2 regions of the Comamonas sp. A7-5 genome follow, and region 2 is predicted to be linked to the other one. Evidence: predicted binding sites of a transcription regulator. Region 2 holds the regulator's gene; the other holds the start of a gene.
The links. The regulator sigma-54, encoded in region 2, starts transcription at its own class of promoters, with help from an activator protein. The targets are predictions, from matches to a motif close to TGGCANGNAANCTGCTTT.
Positions count from the first base shown of each region.

Region 1: a site for sigma-54 is predicted at 13,128-13,145, ahead of AAIL67_RS03605 (CmpA/NrtA family ABC transporter substrate-binding protein). Genes of this name have one in related genera too.

Region 1 is NZ_JBCPWO010000002.1:130,497-145,297, forward strand. It holds gene AAIL67_RS03555 (VOC family protein) at 1-444, opposite strand, end outside; gene AAIL67_RS03560 (LysR family transcriptional regulator) at 615-1,532, shown strand; gene AAIL67_RS03565 (transporter substrate-binding domain-containing protein) at 1,658-2,569, opposite strand; gene AAIL67_RS03570 (DUF2760 domain-containing protein) at 3,035-3,712, shown strand; gene AAIL67_RS03575 (Hsp70 family protein) at 3,716-5,692, shown strand; gene AAIL67_RS03580 (porin) at 5,945-6,955, opposite strand; gene AAIL67_RS03585 (Hsp70 family protein) at 7,173-10,046, shown strand; gene AAIL67_RS03590 (tripartite tricarboxylate transporter substrate binding protein) at 10,241-11,272, shown strand; gene AAIL67_RS03595 (DUF2809 domain-containing protein) at 11,336-11,710, shown strand; gene AAIL67_RS03600 (nitrate regulatory protein) at 11,768-13,042, shown strand; gene AAIL67_RS03605 (CmpA/NrtA family ABC transporter substrate-binding protein) at 13,302-14,573, shown strand; gene ntrB (nitrate ABC transporter permease) at 14,600-14,801, shown strand, end outside.
Region 2 is NZ_JBCPWO010000005.1:443,460-458,260, reverse strand. It holds gene AAIL67_RS12500 (hypothetical protein) at 29-388, shown strand; gene AAIL67_RS12495 (response regulator transcription factor) at 453-1,139, opposite strand; gene AAIL67_RS12490 (sensor histidine kinase) at 1,152-2,351, opposite strand; gene AAIL67_RS12485 (LysR family transcriptional regulator) at 2,740-3,675, shown strand; gene AAIL67_RS12480 (DUF2214 family protein) at 3,760-4,206, shown strand; gene AAIL67_RS12475 (hypothetical protein) at 4,272-4,406, opposite strand; gene argS (arginine--tRNA ligase) at 4,572-6,281, shown strand; gene AAIL67_RS12465 (SPOR domain-containing protein) at 6,383-7,084, shown strand; gene AAIL67_RS12460 (thiol:disulfide interchange protein DsbA/DsbL) at 7,246-7,896, shown strand; gene lptA (lipopolysaccharide transport periplasmic protein LptA) at 8,027-8,683, shown strand; gene lptB (LPS export ABC transporter ATP-binding protein) at 8,680-9,462, shown strand; gene AAIL67_RS12445 (RNA polymerase factor sigma-54) at 9,608-11,209, shown strand; gene AAIL67_RS12440 (aspartyl/asparaginyl beta-hydroxylase domain-containing protein) at 11,399-12,319, opposite strand; gene AAIL67_RS12435 (DUF711 family protein) at 12,453-13,685, opposite strand; gene AAIL67_RS12430 (tRNA-binding protein) at 13,743-14,081, opposite strand; gene AAIL67_RS12425 (THUMP domain-containing protein) at 14,261-14,801, shown strand, end outside.

The DNA of each region.
Region 1 (14,801 bases), on a different contig from region 2:
ATCGGCAATCAGCTCCAGGCGCAGCAGCGAGGTGAAGACGCGAAACGGGTTGGCCAGCAGTGCCTCGTCGTGCACGGGGCGAAAGGCCGTGGAGTGCACGGGAACGCCGGCCACCGAGAGGTCGTAATAGCCCACGGGCTCCATGCCCATCACGGCGAACAGGCGGCGCAGCGTAGCCAGTTCCTCGGCCGTGCCCACGCGGATGGCGCCATGGCGCTCCACATCCAGGCGTTCGAGCTCGCCGCTTTTGCCCATGCGCTGGCGCATCTCGGGGTCGGCCTGCAGCGCCACGGCGTTGACATCGGCCACAAGGTCGATCAGGGTGCCGTATTGCGGCACTTCCTTGCGGTACATCTCGGACATGGCACGCGAGAAGCGCGTGCGGATCTCGTTGACGCTGACAAAGCGGGCTGCGGTGGAAGAGGCGTGGGGCGTGGCGCTCATTACAAAACAGAAGGGCAGGGGTTCGTGGGATGGCCGCGCCGCTGGCGGGGCCGCAGGAATATGCAGCATGTTCTGCGTCGTCATGACTTTGGTCAAACGATAATCCGGCCTGCAGGTCATACCCGGACGGAATGAACCTGCATCCGAATCCCTCCCACATCCTTGCCGCCATGCAGTTATCCCGTCGCTTTCTGCCCCCCATGTCCCTGCTCTGCGCCTTCGAGGCCTCGGCGCGGCACCAGAGCTTTACCGCGGCGGCCGCCGAGCTGCATCTGACGCAAAGCGCCGTCAGCCGCCAGATCCGCGCGCTGGAGGAGCGCCTGGGCACCGAGCTGTTCGTGCGCGAGCGCCAGACCGTGCGCCTGAGCGCTGCGGGCCAGGCCTATGCGCAGGAGATACGCGCTGCCCTGGCGCGCATCTCCAATGCCACGCTGGGCTTTCGCACCAATCCGCAGGGCGGCAGCCTGAACCTGGCCATCCTGCCGACCTTCGGCACGCGCTGGCTGGCGCCACGGCTGCCGCAGTTCTTCAGCGCTCATCCGGGCATCACCATCAATCTGACAACGCGGCTGTCGCAGTTCGATTTCCAGCTCGAGGCCGTCGATGCGGCCATTCATTTCGGCTTGCCGAACTGGCCGGGCGCGGAGCTGGAGTTCCTCATGAGTGAGACCGTGGTGCCGGCCTGCAGCCCCGATGTGGCGGCCCGCCATGGTTTTGCCCGGCCCCAGGACCTGCTGCGCGCGCCGCTGCTGCATCTGGCTTCGCGCCCCGACGCCTGGCAGCGCTGGTTCGGCAGCCAGGGCTGCCAGGGCGGCGATATGCAGGGCATGCTGTTCGATCAGTTCGCCACGGCGGCGCAGGCGGCAATTGCTGGCGTGGGCGTGGCGCTGCTGCCCAAGTTTTTGATCCAGCGCGAGCTGCAGACCGGCGATCTGGTCCAGGCCCTGCCGCAGCTGCCCGAGGTGGAAAGTGCTGAGCGTTACTACCTGGCCTGGCCGACCAGCCGCTCGGCCTATCCGCCGCTGCAGGCTTTCCAGGGCTGGCTCAAGCAGGTCGCGCAGGAGTTTGCTTGCTCTGTGCAGCTGTAATAAAAAAGGAGCTGTCAGCGCAGCTCCTTCAATGAATTCAGCTATGAATATGCCTGAAATGATTGCTCAAAAAGCGCAACTAGCTATCAATAAAGCATGACTCCAGGTGCAGGCTTGCGGTCGTTTCAGCTGTTGTAGGCTTCCAGCGGCTTGTCATTGGGCACTTGCAGCAACTGCTTGAGCGTCTCGCTCATGGGCAGGTTCAGCGGCATTTCCTTGGGTGGAATGGGCTGCATAAACCACTTGTCGTAGATCTTCGCCACCTCGCCGGACTTCATCATGCGCACCAGGGCATCGTCCACGGCCTTCTTGAAGCCGGGATCGTCCTTGCGCATCAGCAGCGCGATGGGCTCCGATCCCAGCGCCTCGCCCACGATCTTGTAGCCCCTGGGGTCCTTGGAGTTGGCGATCACGCCGGCCAGCAGATTGTCGTCAAGCACAAAAGCATCCGCGCGGCCCGACTCCAGCATCAGAAAACTCTCGAAATGGTCCTTGCCCAGCTGGGTCGGCAGCTTGACATTGTTGTCATGGCTGTATTTGCGCAGCAGCTGCACGGCGGTGGTCCCCGCCGAAGCTGCCACGGTCTTGCCGTCCAGCTGCTTGAACGAGGTCACGGGAGAGTCTGCGCGCACGGCCATGCGCACCTGGCTGACATAGGTGGTGACGGCAAACGAGACCTGCTTCTGGCGGCTGAGGTTGTTGGTCGTGGGGCCGCAGCCCAGATCCACCGTGCCGTTCTGCACCAGAGGCATGGTGTTCTGCGCGGTGATGGCCATGTATTCGATCTTGGCGCTGGGCGCGATCTGGGCCAGCACCTTTTCGCACAACTCCACGTGGTAGCCGGTGAAGCGGTGGTTGGCGCCTATGGCATAGGCCATGGGGGCCGAGCTTTCGCGCACGCCTATGACCACCTTGCCGGTCTTTTGCAGCTTTTCCAGCGTGCTGCCGGAGGCGGTCTGGGCCTGGACGCCGGAGGCGGCCATGGCGGCTACAAGGGCGGTACATGCCAGCGTTATGTTCGCGGTCATCAGGCGCATGGGGGAAGTCTCCTCGGGAAGTGGGCGTATCGAAAACGCAATGCAATTGTTGTGCGCTCGTCCATGGTGCCGCGCATTGCCTGCAGCCCATGAATCGGCAAGACCCGTTGCCGGAGCGGCCTGTTTGTCAAGATCCTGCATCAACTATCCGGCAAATGGCAGCGGTTTCATAACGATGAAACGGAAGAAGGTCATGCTTGCGGCGTATGACCCGGCAGCGCGTGTCCAGGTGCGGCAGCCGGCGTGGCAAAGCCATAGCGGGAGGGCTGACCGGGCTTTTTGGGTAATATCTGCGCCTGTTGCACAGGCCCGCGCGCATCGCTTGCGGCGCGTCCAGCCTTGTGCCGCCAGGGCCGGCCGTGTCGCTGCCGCCTGGTCCGGCTCCGTTTTCGGTTCGCGCAGCGCCGCCCGCAAGGGCGCCACAGAATGACTCTGCATGCGTGAACCTGTTTTGAGACAGACTCCATGACTGCCAATACCCCCCCCTCATTCCTGAGCCGCATCGCCATCGCGATCGGCAGTTTCTTTGCCATTCTCGGTAACGGTCGCCTGGCCGCCGACGTGAGTCGTGTGCGCGCCGGTGAGGCTTTTGCCGCCGACGTCGCCCCCAGGGAAGTACGCGTGGAAGTGCCGGTCGAGAAGATCGTCGAGGTTCGCGTCGAAGTGCCGGTCGAAAAAATCGTGGAAAAGACCGTCGAGAAGCGCGTCGAGGTTCCGGTCGAGAAGCTGATCGAAAAAACCGTCGAAGTGGAAAAGCTCGTCGCCACCGACAGCGCCGCCCTGCAACTGCTGGGCCTGATGCAGCGCGAGGCCCGTTTTGTGGACTTCATCCAGGAAGACGTCACGCCCTATACCGATGCCGAGATCGGCGCGGCCGCGCGCGTGGTGCATGAGGGCTGCCGCAAGGTGCTGCGCGAGCATTTCACGCTCTCCCCCGTTTGCAGCGAAGCCGAAGGCTCGCGCATCACTTTGCAGGCCGGTTTTGACGCTGCTGCCGTGCGACTGACGGGCAATGTGGTCGGCCAGCCGCCGTTTACCGGCACGCTGTCCCATCGCGGCTGGCTGGTGACGCAGGTCAAGCTGCCCCAGCTCACCGACATTCAGGCCGCCAAGGTCATCGCCCAAGCCGAAGTGGAGCTGTGATCCATGAATATGTTTGCCTCCATCGCCGCATCGGGTGCGGCCAGTCAAGCTGCGAGCACTCCTGATTCCGTGGCTGCCGCTGCTCAGCCACAAAGCATTGCAGGCCAGGCCGACGCCCCGTCTGCCGGCGCTAGCTACAGCATCGGCATCGATCTGGGCACCACCCACTGCGCGCTGTCCTATGTGAACAAGACCGCCAGCGATGGCGAGAAGGTGGTGCAGGGCGTGCTGGACATTCCCCAGCTCACGGCTCCCGGCAGTGTCGAGGCCAGGCCACTGCTGCCGTCCTTTCTCTATCTGCCGCACGAAAGCGAGCTGACCGAAGCCGAGCGCAGCTTGCCCGGTGCACCCGGCGACTTCATCACCGGCGAATTCGCCCGCATCCGCGGCGCAGCCACGCCCATCCGTCTGGTCAGCAGCGCCAAGAGCTGGCTCTGCCACCCCGGCGTCGATCGCCGCGCAGGCATTCTCCCCGCCGATGCACCCGAGGAAGTCAGCCGCATTTCGCCGCTGACCGCTTCAACCCGCTATCTCGAGCATCTGCGCCGCGCCTGGGAGCAGGCCCATCCCGAGGCCCCGTTTGCCCAGCAGGACATCACCGTCACCATCCCCGCATCGTTCGACCCCGCCGCGCGCGAGTTGACGGCCGAGGCCTGCAGGGCCGCGGGCTTTGCCAGGCTGACACTGCTCGAAGAACCTCAAGCCGCGCTTTACAGCTGGATCCAGGCCAGTGGCGGCCAGTGGCGCAAGCAGGTCAAGCATGGCGACATCATCCTCGTCGTGGACGTGGGCGGCGGCACCACCGACCTCTCGCTGATCGCCGTGCTGGAGCGCGATGGCAATCTGGAGCTGCAGCGCATTGCCGTGGGCGAACACATTCTGCTGGGCGGCGACAACATGGACCTGGCCCTGGCCTACGGCGTTGCACGCAAGCTGGCGGCCGAAGGCAAGCAGCTCGATGCTTGGCAAACCCGGGCGCTGGCCCATGGCTGCCGCGCAGCCAAGGAGCAATTGCTGGCCGACGCCAATTTGCAGGCCGTGCCCGTGGTTGTGCCCAGCCGGGGCAGCAAGCTCATCGGCGGCAGCATCCGTACCGAAGTCACGCGTGATGAAGTGCTGGCCATGCTGGTCGAGGGCTTTTTCCCCAAGGTGGCCGTCAGCGACAAGCCCAAGACCCGCGCGCGCGGCGCGCTCACGCAGCTGGGCCTGCCCTATGCGCAAGATGCCGCCGTCACACGCCACCTGGCGGCCTTTCTGAGCCGCCAGGTTCATGCGCTGGCCGAGATCGAGGGCCTGAGGGGCGATCAGATCGACGGCTCCACCTTTTTGCATCCCACGGCCATCCTGTTCAACGGCGGCGTGCTCAAGGCGCCCCAGATCGAGCAGCGCATCCTGGAAGTCATCAACGGCTGGCTGGACGACGAGGCCTGCGAGCCTGCGCGTCTGCTGGACGGCGCCAACCTCGATCTGGCCGTGGCCCGCGGTGCGGCCTATTACGGCCATATCGCCACCAGCGGCCGCGGCGTGCGCATTCGCGGCGGAACGGCTCAGTCCTATTACGTGGGTGTGGAGAGCAATATGCCCGCCATCCCCGGCATGGAGCCGCCCCAGTCCGCCCTGTGCCTGGCACCGTTCGGCATGGAGGAGGGCACGGAAGTCGCTCTGCCTGACGAGGAGTTCGGCCTGGTCGTGGGCGAGCCCGTGCGTCTGCGCTTCTTTGGCTCGTCCGTGCGCCGCACCGACCAGGTCGGCACTATGCTGGACTTCTGGTCGCCCGAAGAGCTGGTGGAGCTGCAGGAGATCGAGCTGAATCTGCCCGCCGCCGGCCGCGCTGCCGGCGAGGTGGTGCCCGTGACCCTGGAGGCGCGCGTGACCGATATCGGCACCCTGGAGCTCAATGCCGTGCCCGTGGGCGGCAGCGAGCGCTGGAAGGTGGAGTTCGATGTGCGCGCGGAGACCTCTGTGGAGGCTGCCGAGTAAGGCCGTTGAGTCGCTTGACGGCGAAAGCCCGCTGGCCGATTGGTTGGCGGGCTTTTTTTGTTCTCTCTTTCGTTCTCTTGTTTGTGGCTGCACTTCTGGCCGAGACCCGCCCTCTGTCCGTGACAAAGGCATGTCACAAAAAGGCTCAGCCCCAATCACGCCAGGCGCAAGATCATGAAGCTCTTCTTTTGAGAAGCAGGGCGCGCACCATGCCCACCAGCAACATGGCACGCGCCCCACTCAAGCAGAGGTCTAGAACGCGTGGCGCAGACCCACGTTCAGGCTGCTGGCATCCTGCCCATAGCCCACGCCACCCTTGAAGTTGTAGCCATAGGCCACGCCGGATCCGTTGTCGATGCGTGTGTAGGTAGCGTAGAGCTTGGTGCGTTTGCTCAGGTGGTGGTTGTAGCCAAGAATCCACTGGCGCGCACTGCTGCCGGGCACATGGCTCCATCGGCTGGCCCAGCCGTAGCCCAGGGCAAGCTCCGAAGCGCCAACCCGGTAGGCCGCAGTCACGCGCGCAGCGTCACGCGTGCCGCAGCCGGCACCGCCATTGCTGCACAGCGAGCCCGAGCCGTTGTCCGAGCGCTGGTAGTAGGCACCGATCTGCAGCGCATTCCAGATGTAGTGGCCGCGCAGGGCAAACTGCCTGTCGTCGCCCAGCTGGGTAAAGCCCGCGCCCAGGGCCAAGGGGCCGCGTTCCCAGTTGGCATAGAGGTCGTAGCCGTTCTTCTGCACGGCACCTGTCGTCTTTTCGTGTAGCGATGCCTGAGCCTCCAATGTCAGCCCGGCCATCACAGGGCTGCGATAGGCGATCTTGTTGGTGTTGCGCATCACGTAGTCGTAGAGCGCATCGGCGATGGAGCCGGTATCGTGGTTGGGCTCATCCAGTGCACCATAGTCGGCAATGCCGAAATAGGTGGCAGCACCAAAACGGCCCAGACGCAGCTTGCCCAGACTGCCCGAGAGGTTGACTTCGCTCTGGCGCTGAAAGGCCAGGGCGCCGGTGCTGCCGGTACCGGCGCCGGTATCGGATTCGAAGCCGGATTCGAGCTGGAAGCCGGCCTTGAGGCCGCCGCCCAGGTCTTCGCTGCCTACAAAGCCAAAGCGCGAGTTGTTGTTGAAGAGCCCGGTCAGGCTGCTGCCTCCGACCTTCTGATGCTCGACCGAGGTATTGAGGCGGCCATAGATCTGCACGCTGCTTTGTGCGAGCGCGACGGAAGCTCCGGCGGTGGCCAGAGCGGCGAGGAGGACACGAGACACAGTTGTTGTTTTGACTGGCATGTAGCGACTAGCCTTCGATCTTTGCTATGAAACTTGCGCGAATCTGCGCGCTTGTTACAAGGCAAGTCCCGTGCCAGCCACCGTGCACTGCTTTGGACAGTTGTCGTCGCAGCAGCCGCTCATCCCGGCAGGCGGTTCGGGCATCCGGCTCTTGTTACGATCGGCGACAGAGTTTTACGTGTTTCCGCCTCAGCCCATGCATTCATCTCGCCCCACCTACGCCGTCGGCATCGACCTGGGCACCAGTCACACGGTCGTGGCAAGCGTTGCGCTGGACGCTGCGACAAGCGATATCGCGCTGCTCGATATTGCCCAGCGCAGCACGGCAGGCGAGGTCGTGGCCCAGCCGCTGCTGCCTTCGGTGCGTTACCAGGCCGCCCAGGGCGAGCTGGGCGAGGCCTGGCGCCAGCCCTGGCCGCCGCAGGGCGCGGATGAAGCGGTGCCTGCCGTCATCGGCCGCTGGGCGCGAGATCTGGGCGCTGCCGTGCCGGGGCGGCTGGTGGCCAGTGCCAAAAGCTGGCTCTCGCATACCGGCGTGGATCGCACAGCCGCCATCCTGCCATGGGGGGCTGGCGAGGACGTGGCCAAGGTATCGCCGCTGGCGGCCTCAAGCTCCTATCTGGCCCATGTGAAAGCGGCATGGGACCAGGCCCGTCCAGAAGCGCCACTGCACCAGCAAAGCGTGGTGCTGACGGTACCAGCCTCGTTCGACGAAGGTGCACGTGCACTGACGCTGGAGGCCGCGCAGATGGCGGGTCTGCCGCGCGTGCAGCTGCTGGAGGAACCCAAGGCTGCGTTTCACGACTGGCTGGTGCTGCAGGGCGATGAGCTGGCTGCGCAACTGGCGGACAGCCGACTGGTGCTGGTGGTTGATGTGGGCGGAGGGACTACCGATCTGACGCTGATTCGCGTGGATGCATCGGCCGATGGCAGCCTGCCCACGCTGACGCGCACGGCCGTCGGCGAGCACCTGATGCTGGGCGGCGACAACATGGACCTGGCGCTGGCCCATCAGCTTGAGCCGGCTTTTGCGCACAAGGCGCCAGACCAGGGACAGAGGCTGTCCGCACAGCGCTTTGCCCAGCTGGTGCAGCGCTGTCGCATGGCCAAGGAGCAGTTGCTGGTGCAGAACGCGCCCGAGCAGATCGGCATCACCTTGCTCGGGGGCGGCAGCAAGCTGATGGCGGCGACTCAAAGCGTCACGCTGACTCGTGAGCAGGTGCTGCAGTCGGTGGTCGAGGGCTTTTTGCCGGTCGCGCAGATCAGCGATATGCCCGCCAGGCGGCAAGGCGCGCTGCGCGGCTTTGGCCTGCCCTATCCGGCCGATGCGGCCATCAGTCGTCATCTGGCGCATTTTCTCGCCCAGCATGCGAGTGGGGGCCTGCCCGATGCCGTGCTGCTCAACGGCGGCGTGTTCCATGCCCATGCCATGGTTCAGCGTCTGACGCAATTGCTTGGCCGCTGGCGCGGCAGCCCGGTGCGTGTGTTGCACAACCCGCACCCGGACTGGGCCGTGGCGCGCGGTGCGGCAGCCTACGGGCTGGCACGCCATCAGGCCGAGCTGGCGGTGGCACAGATTGCTGCGCCCAACCCGCCCGAAGCACAGGCCGGGCAGGCGTCGGCAGCGATCAAGACCATGGTGCCGCGCATTGGTGGCGGTTCGGCACGCAGCTACTGGCTGCTGCTGCCGGGCAAGAAGGGCGAGGCGCCCCAAGGCCTGTGCCTGCTGCCGCGTGGCACGGAGGAGGGCGTGCGCATGGTGCTCTCTGGCCGGCGCTTTGCGCTCAAGCTGGGCCAGGCCGTGCGCTTCAATGTATTGGCCAACAGCCTGAGCCATGTGCCAGCTCAGGCCGGCCAGATTGCACCTTTGATCGGCGAGGGCTGGGTGGAGCTGCCGCCCCTGGCCACGGTGCTGCCCGCGCCCGAAGGCCGGGCTGCTGCCCAGGTCGAGGTGCAGTTGCAGGTCTGCATGAGCGAGGTCGGCACGCTGGAAGTGCGCTGCGTGGCCGTGCAGGATGCGGGCCGGTCCTGGCTGCTGCCCTTTGCCGTGCGTGGTGCTGCAGCTTCTGAAACCATCGCTGACAACGTAGACGCACAAAGCGCCGAGGGCCGGAAACTTTCAAATTCTTTGATGGCCAGGCTGCCCGAAGCCGTGGTGCTGGTGGATCGCATCTTCGGCACGCAGGCGCAGGAAGTGACGGCCCGGGAAGTGCGCCAGCTGCGCCAGTCGCTCGAAAGAATCCTCGGCCCGCGCGAGGGCTGGGAACTGGGCCTGCTGCGTGCGCTGTTCGATGCGCTGCTGGCCCGTGCCAGGCGCCGCCGCCGCACGGCCGACCATGAGCGTGTCTGGCTCAATCTCGCAGGCTGGTGTCTGCGCCCCGGCGTGGGTGCGAAACTCGATGGCTGGCGCATAGACCAGGTCTGGGCCTTGTATGGCCAGGGTCTGGGTCATGCCAAAGAGGCCGCCAATTGGACGGAGTGGTGGGTGTTCTGGCGTCGCGTGGCCGCGGGTCTGAACGAGGCCCGGCAGATGGAGCTGCTTGAAGACGTGGCCGGCCATATGCACAAGGCCGTGCAGCAGAACACGCGCGGCAAATCCAGCCATGGCAGCTACGACGACATGCTGCGCCTGTTTGCGGCCATGGAGGCCGTGCCCTGGCAGTACCGCCAGGAAATGGGGCAGTGGATGCTGCAGCGCCTCAGGCGCGAGGATGAAACCGTGCAGACCTGGTGGGCCATAGGCCGCCTGGCGGCACGCCAGTCGCTGGCCGCCAACGCCCATCTGGTGATGCCGCCCGACGCGGCGCTGGAGTTCCTGAACGCCACGCTGGCCCAGGACTGGCGCAAGAACGAAACCGCGATGTTTGCCGCCGTGCAGATGGCCCGCATGACGGGCGACCGCGCGCGCGATCTGCCCGATGCCGTCAGGGCGCAGGTGCTGGAGAAGATGCGCAGCAGCGGTGCGCCCGAGCGCTGGCTGACCATGGTCGAGCAGGTGGTGCAGATGGAAGCCGAGGATCAAAGGCGCAGTCTGGGCGACAGCCTGCCGCCGGGGCTGGTGCTGATTTGAAGAGGCCGTGCCGCCGCAGCCAGGCTTTGGGTCACTGCATTTGCAGGAGGCAGCCCCTGCCAAACACGATGGCCGAACAGTGAGTGCTGTTCAGGCCGCCCGGCGAGCGATGCAAGAATGGTCTGTTGCATGGACGACAGGCCGGCGTGGAGGGCTGGCAGCATCCATGTCCACCACCACAGGAAGTTATTGCCATGAAGTTTGAAGAAGCTGCGCGCACCGAGATGGCGCGAAACGCTGTTTTTATCTCTGCAAACCAACGCCGCTCGCTGCTGTTGGCAGCGGTGGCTGCCGTGATGGTGGCGGCTCCTCTGACGCAAGCACTGGCGCAGGGCGGCAACTGGCCTGCCAAGCCGATTACCTTTGTCGTGCCCCAGGCACCGGGCGGTGCTAACGATGTGATTGCGCGTGCCGTGGCGCAGGGGCTGGAGAATTCGCTGGGCCAGCCCGTCATCGTGGAAAACCGCGCCGGAGCCAATGGCAATCTGGGCACCGGGCAGGTGGCGCGCAGCGCGGCCGACGGCTACACCTTTCTCGTGACGGCGCAAAGCGCCTACACCATCAATCCAGCGCTGTATTCCAGGGTGCCGTTCGATCCCATCAAGGACTTCACTCCCGTGATGCAGCTGGCCGTCGCGCCTTATCTGCTGGTGGTGAATCCGAACTTCCCCGCCAGGAATCTGGACGAACTGGTGGCCTATGCCCAGGCGCATCCGGGCAAGGTGGAATACGCTTCTGCCGGCAACGGCACGCTCAACCATCTGCTGGGCGAGATGCTGAAAAAGCAGAAGAACGTGAGCCTGCTGCATGTGCCCTACAAAGGGGCTTCGGCCGCTGCCACCGATGTGGTGGCTGGCCAGTTGCCGATGACCTTTGGCAGCTTTCCCGGCGTGATGCCGTTTGTCAGCAGCGGCAAGCTGCGCGTGCTGGGCGTGGCGTCCGACAGGCCGACCTCGCTGGCGCCCGAGATCCCCGTGCTGGGCAAGGGCCTGGCCGTGACCAGCTGGTACGGCTTGTTTGCACCGGCCGGTACGCCGCAGCCGGTGGTGGACAAGCTTTATAAGGCCGTCAAGACAGTGCTCGCCAGGCCCGAGATGGCCGAACGCCTCAAGACCCTGGGCGCAGAGCGCGTGGAGTCCACGCCGCAAAGCTTCAAGGCCATGCTGCCGGCCGAGCTGGCGTACTGGAAGCAGGTGGTCAAGGACTCCGGCGCGCATATCGACTGAGGGGACGACAGCTTGTTGATACGTCTGGCCGCTGCCGGGCCCTTTCGTCGCTCACGGGCGGGCTTGACCCTGCTCATTGCGGCGGTCATTGCCATCGGGCTGGCCTCACGCCGGGGCTATGTGCCCTTTCCCGCCGTGCTGGGCAACTATCCGGGCGATGCGCTCTGGGCTTGGGTAGTGCTGCTGTGCGTGGCCTGGCTGCGGCCGGCCATCACGCGCGGCAAGCTCATGGCCTGTTCCCTGGTCATCGCCTTTGCCATCGAGTTCCTGCAGCTCTATCAGGCCCCCTGGATGCAGGCCCTGCGTGCCAACAAGCTGGCCTATCTGGTGCTGGGCAATGGCTTCGACCCCCTGGATCTGCTGGCCTACGTCGTGGGAATCGGTGTGGGCGCCATGGTGGACCGGCTCTGGCAGAGGCGGCAGCGTCGCCTTGCCTGAGATGGCATGAAATGTGCTGATCATTCATGGCATCAACATGACGACAAGCACTACCCCATGAAAACGCCTCTGCACTATCTGGTGGCTGCAAGGCAAAGCGAGATTGCCGAGCTGGAGCAGATCAGCCGCGCCAGCAGCCTGGTGGCGAGCATGTCCGAGCTCGTCCATGCGCTGCAAAAAGAGCGCGGGCTCTCGAATATCTTTCTGGTCAGCAGCGGAGCACAGGCGCAGCAGAGCCTGTCCGATCATGGCCGGCATGTGGACCGGGTCATGGAGCGAGTCTGCCTGGCGCTTGAAGAGCTGGGCGCGCGGGCACCGGGCGCGCATGGCGCTCGCTTGTTCAATGCGATCGCCAACGCGCTGCAAGGCTTTGAAGCCCTGCCGCTGCTGCGCCACCGGCGCGATGCGCTGCAGCTCAGTGCCGAGGATTGCACACAGGCGTTGATCCGCATGATTGCGGCCTGCCTGACCGTGGTGTTCGAGGCAGCGGACAGCGCTTGCGATCCCGATATCGCGAAACTGCTGGTGGCGCTGTTTCATTTCATGCAGGGCAAGGAGCTGGCGGGCCAGGAGCGCGCCACGGGGGTTGCGGCGTTTACCGCAGGGGTCGGCAGGACGGAGCGTCAGCGCCATTGGCTGCATCTGATCGAGTCGCAGGAGCGCTGCTTTCAGGTGTTTGCGGATTTCGCGAGCCCCTCGGGGATGGATCGCTGGCAGCAGCAATGCGGGGCCTGCCCCGATATGACGGTGATCGAGAGGCTGCGTCGAATGGGCTGCACGGCGGGGGACGGCGTGCTGCTGGACCGTAGCCTGAGCTCACCGTGGTTCGAGGCCTGTTCCAGCCGGCTCGATGCCATGCACCAGATTGAGGCATTTCTGGTCCATGAGCTGCAGGAGCAATGCCTGTGCAAGCTTGAGCAGGCCCGTACAGCGCTCTGTCAGCAACTGGCGCTGCTGGAGATGCAGCCGCAGCCTGGGACTCGTGCCGAAGCGGCTGCGGCCTTTCTGGGGGCCACGCAGTCAGCCGCCTCCTTGCCTGCGGAGGGTGCGTACGGGTTGCAGCTCGAGAAAAGCATTGTCTTGCTGGTGCAGGAGCAGTCCATGCGCTTGCAGGACATGCAGACCGAGATCGACAAGGCGCGCGCCACGCTCAAGGAGCGCAAGACTATAGAGCGGGCCAAGGGCGTGCTCATGAACTACCGCCAGCTCAGTGAGGGCGATGCCTACAAGCTGATCCGCCAGACGGCTATGAACCAGAACCGGCGCATGCTGGATGTGGCCGAGGCCATTCTGGCCACGGTGGACTTGCTGCCGGGTAGCACCAATTCATAGCCTTGGCCGCGCGGTGTTTGTTGCGCTGCACCAAATATGGGCCAAAACCGGAGGCGCAAAGCCTGCTCCGTCTCTGATCAAGGTCTGGCATGGTTTGTGCATGACTGTTGATGTCAAGCAGACCAAAGGCGGTCGCGCTTAAAGCGTTATTACGAGTGACCTGGGACAACGGCGTCCTTTTCTCCTCACACCCGAGGAGGGAAGGGCGCCTTTTTGTTTTCCGGATCGCCTTCACCACGATTCTTGATGGAGTTTTCTCATGAGCCAGTGCCTCCCTTCGTCTACTGCTCCCACGCCGGAGCCCGTATCTGCCGGTGGCCGGCGTGAGTTTCTGCGCGTGGCTGGCGCCGCCGCCCTCTATGGCTCGCTGGGTCACCATGGCGCCTGGGCCGCAGGCTCCGATGCGCCGGAGAAGAAAGAAGTCAAGATAGGCTTCATCCCGCTGACCGATTGCGCCAGCGTGGTCATGGCCTCGGTGCTGGGCTTCGATCAGAAATACGGCGTGAAGATTGTCCCCAGCAAGGAGGCGAGCTGGGCCGGCGTGCGCGACAAGCTGGTCAACGGCGAGCTGGACTTCGCCCATGTGCTCTACGGCCTGGTCTATGGCCTGCATCTGGGTGTGGGGGGGCCAAAGAAGGACATGGCCGTGCTCATGAGCCTGAACAACAACGGCCAGGCGATCACGCTGTCCAAGGCCCTTGCCGACAAGGGCGCAGTGGACGGAGCCAGCCTGGCCAAGGTCATGGCCAGGGAAAAGCGCGAATACACGTTTGCCGGTACCTTCCCCACCGGTACCCACGCCATGTGGATGCATTACTGGCTGGCGGCTGCGGGCATCAATCCGTTATCCGAGGCCAAGCTGATCACCGTGCCGCCGCCCCAGATGGTGGCCAATATGCGCGTGGGCAATATGGATGGCTTCTGCGTGGGGGAACCCTGGAACCATCGCGCCATCATGGACGGCATCGGTATTACGGCCAACACCACGCAGGACATCTGGAAGGATCACCCCGAGAAGGTGCTGGGCACCACGGGCGAGTTCGCGCAGAAGAATCCCAACACCTGCCGCGCCGTGATGATGGCGATTCTTGAGGCCGGCCGCTGGATTGACGCCAGCCTGCAGAACAAGACGAAGATGGCCGAGACCGTGGCCCAGAAGTCGTACATCAACACCAGTGTGGACGCCATCAACCAGCGCATTCTGGGCCGCTACCAGAACGGCCTGGGCAAGACCTGGGACGACCCCAACCACATGAAGTTCTTCAATGACGGGGCCGTGAACTTCCCCTATCTGTCGGACGGCATGTGGTTTCTCACCCAGCACAAGCGCTGGGGTCTGCTCAAGGCCCATCCCGACTATCTGGCCGTGGCCAAGCAGATCAACCGCATCGACCTCTACCAGCAGGCGGCAAGCCAGCTCAAGGTCAGCGTGCCCAAGGATGTGCTACGCACCAGCAAGCTGATCGACGGCGTGGTCTGGGACGGCAAGAACCCTGCCCAGTATGCCGACAGCTTCAAGATCAAGGCCTGAGGCCGCCATCCGACAGGAGAGACATCATGGTCAGTGCCGTACTTCACGCGCCGCTCGAACTCGATCCCCCGCACGATCCGCAACTGGCAGCCCAGGCGGCCAATGATGCGCTGCTCGAAACCTCAAAAGAGATAGCTGCTGGCGCAGAACTTGTAAAGGCTGAAGTGCAAAAAGATATCAAACCCAAAGCGATGGTCACGGCTCCGGTTGCGGTGGCACCCAGTCGCT
Region 2 (14,801 bases):
CCAGCCAATCTTTACCAAGGAGCTCCTGATGGCGAATCTGAACGAAAGCCTGCAAGATCTGATGACCCTGGATGGCGCCATGTGCGCGGCAGTGGTGGATTACAACAGCGGCATGCTGTTGGGTAGCATAGGTTCCGGCGTGGACCTGGAGCTGGCTGCCGCAGGCAATACCGAAGTGGTGCGCGCCAAGATGAAGACCATGAAGTCCCTGGGTCTGAACGACAGCATCGAAGACATTCTGATCACCCTGGGCAAGCAGTATCACATCCTGCGCCCTGCCGAGAAGATCAACGGCATCTTCATCTACTACGTGCTGGACAACGGCCGTGCCAACCTGGCCCTGGCCAGGCGCAAGGTTTCGGATGTGGAGTCCAAGTTCGTCATGTGATTCAGCCGGACTGAAGACACGCAGCGGGCCTGGAGGCCCGTTCTTGTTTTTCGCGCCGGATTGATCAGGCCGCGATCAAGGGGGCGCGGAACTGGTAGCCCACTTTCTGCTGGGACTGCAGCGGCACGGCCACGGGCGTCGCCTTTTCGATGCGGCGGCGCAGGCGGTAGATGGTGGCGTGCAGGTTGTTGTCGGACTCGGCTGCGCTGGTATGGGTCAGCAGGCTGCGGATATGGTCGCGGCTGACGGTTTCGCCCTGGGCCTGCAAAAAGCACTCCATCAGCATCAGGTCGGTGGCGCCCAGCTCCACGCTCTGGCCGTCGGGGGCAGTCAGCAGACTGCGGCGACTGTCCAGCTTCCAGGCCGTGGCCGTTCGGGCCGTGGTCATGATGCGCCGGTGCACGGCGCGCACGGCCAGTTCCACCTGCTCGAAGGTCACGGGCTTGGTCAGATACATATCTGCACCGGCGTTGATGACCTCGGCAAATACTTCGGGCCCCAGGCGCCCGGAGACAATCAGCACGCCCGCCTGGCTGCGCTTGCGGATGATGCGCAGCAGCTCGGTGCCAGCCACGCCGGGCAGCATCAGATCCAGTACATAAAAATCAAAGCGATAGGGGGCGTCGTCGGCCAGCAGGTCGCTGCTGTCGCTGTATGCCGTGACCTCCACGCCCTGGACGCGCAGATGCTGGGCCAGAAATTCGCAGTACTCGGTGTCGTCGTCGACCAGGGCAAGAGTGGCAGGCAGCATGGGCGGCGGACCTCATTCGGCAAGACCTTGGGGAATGACCAGGCGCATGACCGTGCCATGCGGGCTGTGCGGCAGAGCTTGTACTGTACCCTGGTGCAGTTGCAAGACCGACTGCACGATGAACAGGCCCAGGCCGGCACCCGAGCGGCTGTGGCTGTGGTTGCCGCGCGAGCCTTTTTCGAACAGACGTGGGAGCAGCTCCTCGGAAATGCCGGGGCCCTGGTCCATGACTTCCAGAATCAGTGCCAGCGGCTCGTCGGACTCGGAGATGCGCAGCTGCACCCGGGTGTCTGCGGGCGCATAGGCCAGGGCATTGTTGAGCAGATTGCGAAGCGTCAGCCGCATCAGCGCCGGATGCAGCTGTACGGTGCGTGCCGTGGTCAGCCATTGCACATCGATGCGCGGGCGCTGGTCGGCGGCAATATCGTGCAGCACCAGCTTGATCAACGTCGGCAGATCGGTCTCGCTGGAGGCGCCGGCTTTGCCGCCCGCGGCCAAAATCGTGCCAGCGGCCAGGGTGTTGTCCAGTGTGCCTATCACCTGCTGCAGCACATGCTCGGCGCGCAGCAAGGCCCTTGCGGCGGGCGCGGCATCGGCCAGATGCAGGTCTTCGATGGCCTTGAGCGTGGCCTGCATGGCGGCCGAGGCATTGTTCAGCGGCTGGCGGATTTCATGGGAGAGCAGCTGCAGCATCTCGTTGTGTTCGCTCAGCATGGCCGTGCGCCAGTCCAGCAGGGTACGCAACCTGCCGAGCTCGCCCGCGTCCTGGCGGCTGCTGCGCAGTTGCTCGTGCAAGGCATGCAGCTGCTCGCGCTGGCGTGCAATGACTTCGCCACATGCATATTCACGTCCTATGTCGCTGAGCTGCATCAGCACCTCGTACCGGCCCTGGGCATCGGCTGCGCCGGGCGTGAGCTGTATGCGGCGGTGGTGCTGCGAACCGGAGTCACCGGGCCGTATGTCGTCATATTCCTGGTGCAAGCCCCGGGCGGCGGCCGTAAAGCGCGGGCCGTGGACTTGCCAGATCTGGGCAGGTAGCAGACCCTGCAGCGGCTGGCCGATGGGGCTGGCGTCCTCGGGCACATCCAGCCATTGGCACCAGGCGGGAGTGGCCATGAGCAGCAGCCCTTCGGCATTCCAGAGTGCACAGCCCTGGCCGGAGCGGCCCAGCAGATCGGCCAGATGGGCGGCAGAAACGGGTGAAAAGCTCATGACGGCGGGCGGCAGCGGATTTGTAAATGTGTTTTGCAAATCATAGGTTTAACGCCTGGCTCTGCCCAAGAGCTCATGGCGCTGGCGAATAAGCGATATTCCTGCCTCAGGGAAAACGGTAAATTTTGATATAAACATATATAAACATCAAAGATTCACCGACAATTTGTGACTTCTAAGTAAGATATATCGCAATGAAGTCGCATGCGGGACAGGCATGCAGCGCTGATTGATGACTTTTATAGTGATAGCAGTCAGCGCTCTTGTTTAAAGAACTTTCGATAAAAACATTTGAGAAATCAAGACTGCTTGTGCGGTATGTGCTCTTGTATTAGTAGTGCACGCTACCGCAGCAGGAGACAACACGGACCAGACAGGAGCAGCGGTCATGGACAAACTCAAGGCATTTGAGTCTTTTGTATCGGTAGCGACCAGGGGCAGCTTGACGGCTGCAGCCAAGGCCGAAGGTGTGGCGCCCGCCATCATGGGGCGCCGTCTGGACGCTCTGGAAGAGCATCTGGGTGTCAAGCTCATGGTGCGCACCACGCGCCGCATCTCGCTGACGCATGAAGGCAGCGCTTTCCTGGAGGATTGCCAGCGCCTGCTCTCCGATGTGTGCAATGCCGAGGCCAGCGTGTCGGCCGGCGGTGTCAAGGCCACGGGCCATCTGCGCATCACGGCGCCTGCCGGTTTCGGGCGCCGCCATGTGGCGCCGCTGGTGCCGCGTTTTCGCGACCTGCACCCCGATGTCACCATCTCGCTGAACCTCAGCGACCGCGTGGTCGATCTGGCGGGCGAGGGCTTCGATTGCGCGGTGCGCGTGGGGGATCTGCCGGACTCGGCCCTGGTCAGCGTGCGCATTGCCGACAACCGCCGCCTGTGCGTGGCCACGCCCGGCTATCTGGAGCGCCGTGGCACGCCCAAGCATCCCAGCGAACTGACCCAGCATGACTGCCTGACGCTGTCGTCCGACGCCTCGCAGACGCGGGGCTGGGCCTTTCGCATCCCGCATCCCGAAAGCGGCACCAGCGAGGTCGTGCACTTCAAGCCGGGTGGCCCGCTGGACTGCTCCGATGGTCAGGTGCTGCACGACTGGTGCCTGGGGGGCTGGGGCATTGCCTGGCGCAGCACCTGGGAGGTGGAGGCCGAGATCGCCGCTGGCCGCCTCGTGCCCGTGCTGGAAGAGTTTGCCGCGCCTCCCAACGGCATCTTCGTGGTCTTCCCCCAGCGCAAGCACATGCCGCTGCGCGTGCGCATGTGGATCGACTACCTCAAGCATCACTACAACCAGCCGGACTTCTTTCGTCTCGGCGTGGATATCTGAGCGGGCCTGAAACGGTAGACAATGGACCGGTCGCCGTGGCCTCATGTGGGCCGCTGAACCCGTCCTTTTTTCTACGATGAAGCCATGACCTTTGAAGCTGTTCTTGCCAGCGCCCATCTGCTGGCGATTCTGACCCTGGTGGTGTTTCTGACCAGCCAGGCCGCCCTGTGCCGTATGGAATGGATGAATGCCGCCGTGGTGCAGCGCCTGGCCAGGCTGGACATGATTTACGGCATTGCCGCCGTCATCCTGCTGTTGACCGGTATTGCGCGCCTGCTCTGGGGCGTCAAGGGCATGGGGGCCTATACGGCCTCGCCGCTGTTCCACCTCAAGATGACGCTGTTCGTCATCGCCTTTTTGCTCTCGCTCAAGCCCACGCTGACCTTCCGCCGCTGGAAGAAGACGCTGGATGTGAGCGGTCAGCTGCCGGCGCCCGAGGAAATCAAGCAGACCCGCAAATGGGTGATGTGGCAGGGCCATGTGGTGCCGGTGATCGCCGTGGTTGCCATCTTCTGGGCGCGCGGCATGTAATCTGCCCCCAGACCCTACAAAAGACAAAGGCCGCTGCAAAGCGGCCTTTTTCACGTCTGCGGCATTCAGAACGTGCCGCGCAGCGTCAGCATCACAGCCAGATCCTGGTGGTTGATGTCGCGCTCGCAGGTGTTGCGGTTGAAGGTGTAGCCGGCAAACAGGCTCCACCCGCGGCTGAGCTCGCCGCTGAACGTGGGCATGGCCTGCATTCGGGGTTCAAGCGAGAATGACTTCCATTTGCGCAATGACTGGGTGTGGCCGGCGAAACATGCGGATACTGCCCTGCAGCCTGTGAACCGGCCCAGGAACAAGGGTGTGGCGCCAGCGATTCGGCAGGACTTGAATCCGGCACGTAAAATCCCGCGATGCTCTCCGTCAAACAGGAATTGCTCGCAGCCCTGGCTGCTGAGCTCGAAACACTCTCGCCCGGCGCCGGCGCACGCGCTGCGTTTGAAAACCCCAAAGTGGCAGCCCATGGCGATTTCGCCTGCACGGCGGCCATGCAGCTGGCCAAGCCTCTGAAGGCCAACCCGCGCGCCCTGGGCGAGCAGCTCAAGACCGCGCTGGAGGCTACAGCCGCCTTCCAGCAGTGGGTGGATGCGATTGAAATCGCGGGTCCGGGCTTTCTCAACATCCGCCTCAAGCCTGCTGCCAAGCAGGAGGTAGTGCGCGAAGTGCTGGCGCAAGCCCAGAAGTTCGGCTACCAGGCCGATCGCGGTGAAAACATCCTCGTCGAGTTCGTCTCCGCCAACCCCACCGGCCCTCTGCATGTGGGCCATGGCCGCCAGGCTGCGATCGGCGACGCCATCAGCAACCTGTATTCCACCCAGGGCTGGAAGGTTCACCGCGAGTTCTATTACAACGACGCGGGCGTGCAGATCGACACCCTGACCAAGAGCACCCAGCTGCGCGCCAAGGGCTTCAAGCCTGGTGACGAATGCTGGCCCACCGACAGCGAAAACCCGCTGGCCAAGAATTTCTACAACGGCGACTACATTGCCGACATCGCCAAGGCTTTCCTGGCCAAGGAAACCATCAAGGCCGATGACCGCGAGTTCACCGCCAACGGCGATGTCGAGGATTACGACAACATCCGCCAGTTCGCCGTGGCCTATCTGCGCAACGAGCAGGACAAGGACCTGCAGGCCTTCAACCTCAAGTTCGACGAGTACTACCTCGAGTCCAGCCTCTATGAAAACGGTCATGTCGAAGCGACGGTCAACCGCCTGATCGCCAACGGCAAGACCTATGAGCAGGACGGCGCGCTGTGGCTCAGGTCCACCGACTACGGCGACGACAAAGACCGCGTGATGCGCAAGACTGACGGCGGCTACACCTACTTTGTGCCCGATGTGGCCTATCACATCCAGAAGTTCAAGCGTGGCTTCACCAAGGTGGTGAACATTCAGGGTACGGACCACCACGGCACCATTGCCCGCGTGCGTGCCGGCCTGCAGGCTGCCGATGTGGGCATCCCCGAGGGCTATCCCGACTACGTGCTGCACACCATGGTGCGCGTGGTGCGCAACGGCGAAGAGGTCAAGATCAGCAAGCGCGCCGGCTCCTACGTCACGCTGCGCGATCTGATCGAGTGGACCAGCAAGGATGCCGTGCGCTTCTTCCTGCTCTCGCGCAAGCCCGACACCGAGTACACCTTCGACGTGGATCTGGCCGTGGCCCAGAACAACGACAACCCCGTGTACTACGTGCAGTATGCCCATGCGCGCATCCAGTCCGTGCTGCGCGCCTGGCAGGAGGCCGGCGGTGCAGGTCTGGCGGCACTCAAGGATGTGGACCTGTCCGCTCTGGAAGGCCCGCAGGCCCAGGCGCTGATGCTGCTGCTGGCCAAGTACCCCGAGATGCTGACCGCTGCTGCCGAAGGCAACGCACCGCACGACGTGACCTTCTACCTGCGCGATCTGGCCTCCAGCTATCACAGCTACTACGACGCAGAGCGCATTCTGGTGGACGACGAAAAGGTCAAGCTCGCACGTCTGGCCCTGGTCGCTGCCACGGCCCAGGTGTTGCACAATGGTCTGGCGGTGCTGGGTGTGAGCGCACCCGAGCGCATGTAATCCCAGTTTTCTGTCCATCGGTCGCCTTGCCGGCCTTGCCTGTCAGGGGTCGATGGATCTGAGAATGGAATAACTGAAGCAGAAAGCGTTAAGCGACTGATATGAAGAACCAGCAACGCGGTGGAACCATCCTGGGGCTTATCTTTGGCATGGTCATCGGTCTGGCTGCGGCCCTGGCCGTGGCCATCTATGTGACCAAGGTGCCGGTGCCCTTCCTCAACAAGGGTGGAAACAACACTCAGCGCGATGCGGCCGAGGCCGAGCGCAACAAGAACTGGGACCCCAACGCACCGCTGCAGAGCCGCCAGCCTGCACCGCCCCCGGTGACACCACCAGTTCCTCCAAGCGACGTGACGGTGTCGCCGCCCACACCTGCGGTACAACCTACTGCAACCGGCGGAGTCACCACGCCGCCGCCCTCTACGCCGGAGAAGCCTGCCAAGTCCGCATCGGGTGATCCGCTGGGTGATCTGGTCAAGGAGCGCTCCGCCGCCGCCGACAAGGCAGACAAGGCGCGTGCAGACAAGGAAAAGGCGGCCGCGCAGACGGCATCCTCTTCGGACTCTGCGTTCAACTACTTTGTGCAGGCCGGTGCTTTCCGCGGCCAGAGCGAAGCGGAAGCGCAGCGTGCCAAGCTGGCCATGCTGGGCTGGGAGTCGCGCATCAGCGAGCGTGAGCAGAACGGCATCACCGTTTTCCGCGTGCGCGTGGGGCCGTTCAGCAAGCGTGACGACGCCGAGCAGCTCAAGGGCAAGCTCGACGGTGCGGGCGTGGACTCGACTCTGGTGCGCGCGGCCAGATAACAAGGCCCCTGTAGGCGCTGCGCGCCGGGGGACTGCAGCTTAGCTGCGGGGAGGCCCTTGCTTGAGGCCTCTGGCTTGTGCCATTGGTAGTTTTGACAACGCTGAACTTTTTTGGGCCTGTTGGCTCTGATACTGCAGACCTGATACAGGAGTTTGTTTAGATGAAACGTCGCGAATTCTCTCTGGCTGCCTCGGCAGCTGCTGCCGGTGCCCTGACTCTGGGTGCCTCCTCCAGCTGGGCCCAGGGCGCTGCGCCCAAGGAAGGCAAGGACTACATCAAGCTCGGCAAGCCCGCCAGCGTGAGCGCGCCGGCCGGCAAGGTCGAGGTGGTCGAGTTCTTCTGGTACAGCTGCCCGCATTGCAATGTCTTCGAGCCCCAGTTCGAAGCCTGGGCCAAGAGCCAGCCTGCCGATGTGGTGGTGCGCCGCGTGCCCGTGGCTTTCAATGCCTCTTTCGTGCCGCAGCAGAAGCTCTACTACGCTCTGGAGGGCATGAACCTGCTGCCCCAGCTGCACGCCAAGGTGTTCCGTACCATTCACGTGGATCGCAATCTGCTCAAGAATGATGAGGCCATCTTTGACTGGGTCGGCAAGCAGGGCGTGGATCTGGCCAAGTTCAAGGAGGTCTACAACTCCTTCACCGTGGCCAATCAGGCGCGCAAGGCCGCTCAGCTGCAAAACGAATATGACGTGGAAGGCGTGCCCGCCATGGGTGTGGCCGGCCGCTACTACACGGACGGCACCAAGGCCGGCAATATGGACAATGTGCTGCGCGTGGTCAATGCGTTGATCGCCTCCAGCCGCAAGGCCTAAGATCAGGCAGCAGACGTCAGTGACGTTTGACGACCAACGAGCCCGCCGCCATGCGGGCTTTTTTGTGGGTGTTTTTTACGCAAGTTGCAAAAAGGGAATGACTACAATGGATGCAAGAAACGTGCCTTCCATGAAAAAAACACTCCTACCTCTTGCGCTGGCCTGCGCCCTGGCAGCAGCGACCGGCATTGTCCATGCCGAAAAAGCCGACAGCGCCAAGCCCATGAATATCGAGGCGGATGCGTTGCGTCATGACGAGCTGCAGCAGACCAGTGTCTTTACTGGCAATGTGGTGATGACCAAGGGCTCCATCGTGCTGCGCGGTGCTCAGCTCGATGTGCGGCAGGACGCCGAGGGCTATCAGTACGGTGTGATCAAGGCCGAGGCCGGCAAGCGAGCGTTCTTCCGCCAGAAGCGCGATACCGTGGCCGGTCAGCCCGAGGAGTTCATCGAGGGCGAAGGCGAAGTCATCGAGTACGACGGCAAGGCCGATATCGTCAAGTTCATCCGTCGTGGCGAGATGCGCCGCTACCGTGGCGGTCAGCTCAGCGATCAGGTCACGGGCTCCATCATCGTCTACAACAACATCACCGACGTCTATACCGTCGATGGCCAGAAGACCAGCGGCGGCCTGCCGAGCTCCTCCGTGGGACAGGGCGGCCGTGTGCGCGCCATCATGGCGCCCAAGGACGGAACGCCGGGGGCACAGCCCAAGCCTGCCACACCTGCCACGCAGCTGCGCCAGAGCATGACGCTGGGCGGCGAGAAAGCCGACGAGAAGAAATGAGCGAGCCGACTTTCTCCAGCAGCCGCAGCGGCGAGTCCGACAGCCGCCTGGAGGCCAAACATCTGGCCAAGTCCTACGGCAGCCGCAAGGTGGTCAAGGATGTGTCCCTGTCCGTGCAAAAAGGCGAGGTCGTCGGTCTGCTCGGCCCTAATGGAGCGGGCAAGACCACATCGTTCTACATGATCGTGGGCCTGGTGCGCAGCGACGGCGGCGAGATCTTCATCGACGGCCAGCCGGTGGGCGGCATGCCGATTCACCAGCGTTCGCGCCTGGGCCTGTCCTATCTGCCCCAGGAAGCCTCCATCTTTCGCAAGCTCAGCGTGGAAGACAATGTGCGCGCCGTGCTGGAGCTGCAAAAGGACGAGCAGGGCAAGGCGCTGACGCGCGACGAGATCGAAAAGCGCCTCACGGGCCTGCTGCAGGAGCTGCGCGTCGAGCATCTGCGCCAGTCGCCGGCGCTGGCGCTGTCAGGCGGTGAGCGCCGTCGCGTGGAAATTGCCCGCGCCCTGGCCACGCAACCGCGCTTCATTTTGCTTGACGAGCCTTTTGCCGGCATCGACCCGATCGCGGTGATCGAGATCCAGCGCATCATCGGCTTCCTCAAGGAGCGCGGCATCGGCGTGCTGATCACCGACCACAACGTGCGCGAGACGCTGGGCATCTGCGACCACGCCTTCATCATCAGCGACGGCCATGTGCTGGCCGAAGGCACGCCCGAGGAGATCGTGGAGAACGCCGATGTGCGCCGCGTCTATCTGGGCGAACATTTCAGGATGTGATGACCCCCACGCTCCCTCACTTTGTGCGGTCGCTGCCCCCAGAAGGGGCCCTGACCGGCTGCGCCGAGGTTTGCCTTGAGGTGGCCCGGCGGCAAACCCGTAGCACTGCGCGCGTTTGCAATGATTGTCTGGGGGCCGCGCCTCGATGAAGCCAGGTCTCTCGCTACGCGTTTCGCAGCATTTATCGCTTACGCCGCAGCTGCAGCAATCCATTCAGCTGCTGCAGCTTTCCACCCTGGAGCTGGCGCAGGAAGTCGAGCAGATGCTGGTCGACAACCCTTTTCTGGAACGTGCGGGCGATGAGGCCGAAACTGCGGGAGATGCTCCTGTAGATGTAGCTAATAGCGCCAGTGAATACAGTACTTCAGATGGTATTCATGCTGAAAGAGATGCATCGCAAGCGCAACAAGCTACTGAAACGGTAGCGGAGACATCAAACCCCGAAACCCCTGAAACGCTGAACTGGGAGGCCGAGGGCCTGGACGGCCAGGACGGGGAATGGGGTGGCGAATCCAGCAGCGAGTGGGATACGCCCTCGGCCAGCAGCTCCACGCGCAACCGCGATGGCGATGACGAAACCGATGCCATCGATCTGGCGCGCGAGCACCAGAGCCTGACCGACTTTCTCCATCGTCAGGCGCTGAGCCTGCATCTGGGCGCGGCGGACATGGCGGCGCTGCGCTTTCTCATCGAGTCGCTCAGCGACGACGGCTATCTCGAGGATTCCCTGCAGGAGCTGGCGCAGAGCCTGGCCGGCGACGACCTGGAAGAGCGCGAGGAGCTGGAGCAGCACTTTGTCATTGCTCTGAAGCTGCTGCAAAGCCTGGAGCCCGTGGGCGTGGGCGCGCGTGATCTGGCCGAGTGCTTGCAGCTGCAGCTGCGCGACCTGATCCGCACCGCCGAGGACGAGGGCACGACCGAGGCGCATATGAACCGGCTGCTGCTGGCGCAGGCCATCTGCTCCCAACCCATGGACTTGCTGGCGCGGCGCGATCTGCGCAAGCTCACCAGCCTGTGCGGCGCGCGCGAGGAACAGCTGCGCGAAGCCATGGCCCTGATCGCCAGGCTGGAGCCGCGTCCGGGGCGTCGCTTTGTGGACGTGGAACGCCATATCGTGGTGCCCGATGTCATCGTGCGCCCGGTGCGGTCCGGCGCGGGCCGGGTGGACTTTTCCGTGCAACTCAACCCCGAGGTCATGCCGCGTCTGCGCGTGCACGACATCTATGCCGGCGTGCTGCGGCGTCACAAGAACAGCGACGGTCATGCGGCGCTGCAGCAGCAGTTGCAGGAGGCGCGCTGGTTCATCAAGAACATCCAGCAGCGCTTCGACACCATCTTGCGCGTTTCCGAAGCCATCGTGGAGCGGCAGAAGAACTTCTTTGTGCATGGCGAGCTGGCCATGCGCCCGCTGGTGCTGCGCGATATCGCCGACACCCTGGGTCTGCACGAGTCCACCATCAGCCGCGTGACCACGGCCAAGTACATGGCCACGCCCCAGGGTACTTTCGAGCTCAAGTATTTCTTCGGTTCGGGCCTGGGCACGGAAACCGGCGGCAGTGCTTCCAGCACCGCCGTGCGTGCGCTGATCAAGCAGTTTGTCGATGCTGAAGATGCCAAGAAGCCGCTGTCGGACGCCAAGCTGGCCGATATGCTCAAAGAGCAGGGCATCGAGTGCGCGCGCCGCACCGTCGCCAAATACCGTGAGCAGCTCAAGATACCGACGACCACGCTGCGCAAGGCGCTGTAGGGCACCGCAGAAACAAGAAAGCCGCTGATGCATCGCACAGCGGCTTTCTTGTTCTGTCTTTAGGGCGGGAGCCTTGATAAGGCATTCCTCAAGCAAGGGGCAGCGAGCAAGAGCTGCCCTTGCGGCGATGCTGCCGTCCCCCTTGGGGGCACCCGGCCAGGGGAAGGCGCGTAGCGCCTCAGGGGGTTATCAAGAAACCAACCACCAGATAAACCAGACCAGCACGCCAATCATCAGGCCGAACTTGAGGATCTTGTAGAAGGTCGGATTCCAGTCGCGGAAGGCGCGGCGGTACTTGCCCGCATAGAACGAGATCTTGAACAGCTTGCTGATCATGCCGCGCGGATCGCCCTCGTTGTTGGGCGAGCTGGCGGCGGCCACCACGTTCTTGCCCAGCCAGTGATTGAGCCACTGGGCAAAGCCATTGGTCATGGGGCGCTCCACATCGCAGAACAGCACGATGCGGTTGCCTTCCGAGCGGTTCTCGGCCCAGTGCATAAAGGTCTCGTCGAAGATCACGCCTTCGCCTTCGCGCCAGCTATAGGGCTGGCCGTCGACCTCGATCATGCAGCGGTCGTCGTTGGGGGCTAGCACGGCCAGGTGATAGCGCAGCGAGCCCGCGTAGGGGTCGCGGTGCAGATTGAGCTTGGCGCCGGGCGGCAGCTCGGCAAACATGGCGGCCTTGACGCTGGGAATCGACTTCACCAGGGCCGTGGTCTTGGGGCACAGCTCCATGGCCGAAGGGTGGGCGTCGCCGTACCACTTGAGGTAGAAGCGCTTCCAGCCGGTCTTGAAGAAGGAGTTGAAGCCTGCGTCGTCGTTGTTGGCGGCGGCCTTGATCTGCATGTTCTTTTGCAGATTGACGGCTTCCTCGCGGATTTCACGCCAGTTGGCCTGCAGCGGCGCCAGCTCGGGGAAGGTGCTGGTGGGCAGATAGGGCGTGCGCGGCACCTTGCTGAACATCAGCATGAAGACGTTGAACGGCGCTGTGAACGTGGAGTGGTCAAACAATTGCTTGACCACCTTGTGGCGCACCTTGCCGCGCAGATGCATGTACAGCCCGCAGCCAAAGAAAAGCAGCACCAGTGCCAGAACGATTATTTTTGCCATAAGGGCCAATTTTACCGGGGGCACCCCGGCGGCCACCATGGGGGCAGGTCAAACAGAACCGGGGTAGGGGAATATCAAAAGCAATAGCTGCCGGCGCTTGACGGCCAAGCGCAGCAGCCCGCTTGTTAGATGTTCAAGGCAGAGCCAGCACGGCGCAGTTGCACAGATCCGCGCTCTCGAACGCAGTTGTGTCGCCCGCTTTGAGCCCCGGCACGGGGAATAGCCGCACCGTCAGCGGCTTGTTGAGGCGAAAAGCCATGGTGCCCGTATCGCGCATGACGGCGGCGATCTGCTCGGCGCTGCTGTCGCCCGGCACCGGCACGGTATCGAGGCCGATGCCGCAGACGCTGCTGTAGGTCAGCAGGGCGCGGATATCGAATTCGTCATTCAGACTGGCCTGGGCCAGGCCTTGGTCCTCGGTCACGGCCAGCATCAGGCCACTGAAGCCGATCTGTGTCACGCCGTTGACCGATTTGAAGACGCGGGTCAGCAGGGCCGACGCCTCCACCGTGCCGCTGGCGCCGAAACAGGGCACGCCCAGCAGTTGGTAGACATCGACCATGGAGGCGCAGGACTTGGACGGCGCGGCCGAGGTGTCCATGCCCGCGATATGCCAGCCCTCGGCCAGTTTCACGCCGTCGGCACAGCGCTGGATGGCAGTGGCATGCTCGTTCAGGGTCTGGCTCAGGCGCTCGAATGCGAGCCTGAACCACGCCGCGTGATCGAGCTGCAGGCGCTGCTGCTGCAGCTCCTGCAGTTCAGCCACCATGAGGTCTGGCGTTTCCAGGCCCAGCACCAGGGCGCCGTGGTGCTGGCCGCGGTGGTAGCTGGCCGGGAAATAGGGAATGCCGGGCGCGCAGTTGAAGTTGACCGTGAAGTTGAAGTTGCCTTCGCCGCGCGGCGTGGTGCGCGCGATCTGCTGAATTGCCTGCACGCTATGGGCCAGCAAGCCGGTCTGCAGAAAGCCATGTTCATCCAGATCGATGTTTACGCAGGCGTTGCACAGGTCGCCATAGGCGGCAATCAGCTGCGGCAGCAGGGCCACTTCCTGCGCATTGCGAGCCTCGCCCACGGCAAAGCGGATGCGGCGTTTGCCGGTGTTGATGGCCTTGAGCGTTTCGGCAATGCGCTGCAGGCCGGCTTGGGCGCTGTCTGCGCTGGAGACATCCAGATATTCGCCAAACGGGTTGCTCACGATGCGGATGGACTGCACCTGATAGCCCCGGGCCTCGATGGCATCGGCCACGGCATCGCATTGCTGCTTGGCCTGGGTCAGGTCGGCCTGCCACTGTGCCTCATCGGCGCTCAGGTTGACAAAGGCGGTGACGGTGCGCACGCGCACCAGCGGGTTGAAGCTGATATTCATAGCAGTATCCGTAGGCGGGAGAATGGCTGGCGGCCATTTTGCCTCTGAACACGCCGATTACAGCAGGCGCGTGCCCAGCGGCACCTCCTTGTCGGGCACGCACAGGGCCACGGCTCCCGTGGCATCGTGAAAACCGGTCACAAGACATTCGCTCATCAAGGGCCCAATCTGCTTCTTCGGAAAGTTGATCACGGCCACCACCAGCCGTCCTATCAGCTCCTCGGGTTGGTAATGCTCGGTGATCTGCGCGCTGGACTTGCGCTGGCCCAGCTCGGGACCCAGGTCCACCAGCAGCTTGTAGGCGGGCTTGCGGGCCTCGGCAAATACCTCGGCCTGCAGCACGCGGCCCACGCGCAGCTCCACCTTCATAAAGTCGTTCCAGCTGATTTCTTCCATGTCGTCATTGCTCCTTGGCCTGGCATCATGCCTCGGGCCCTGCGAGCATCTGTAGAGCAACGCTTGTCGTGCGCGGGCACCGGAAAAGGCCTAGCGCGTATGCTTATGCCCTGTAAAGCGCACAACAGGCTCCCGTGAGCGTCCGGCGCCTGCGCCGTTGCTGGCGCGCACTGATTTCTATGAACCAACTGCATTTGTTTCTGCCCTGCGCCGCCGGCGTCGAGGGCTTTCTGGCCGACGAGGTCCACGCTATCACCGGCGTCAGCGGGCAGGACCTGCTCGTGGGCCGGGGCGGCGTCATGCTGCGCGGCATGTGGCGCGATGCCATGCTGCTCAATCTGCACAGCCGTCTGGCTCAGCGCGTGCTGATCGAGCTGTCGCACACCATGTACCGCAGCGAGAACGATCTGTACCGTGCCGCCAGCGAGGTGGCCTGGGAGATCTGGTTCACGCCCAAGGAAACCTTCAAGATCGAAGTCACGGCCCAGCACAGCCCGCTGACCAGCCTGAACTTCGCGGCGCTCAAGGTCAAGGACGCGATCGCCGACCGTTTTCGCGCCAAGCGCAACGGCGTGCGCCCCAGCGTCGAGACCCATCACCCCGATGTGCGCGTGCACCTGCACCTGACGACCGACGGCGCCACCATCTATATCGACACCTCGGGCGAGGCGCTGTTCAAGCGCGGCTGGCGCGAGGACAAGGGCGATGCCCCGCTCAAGG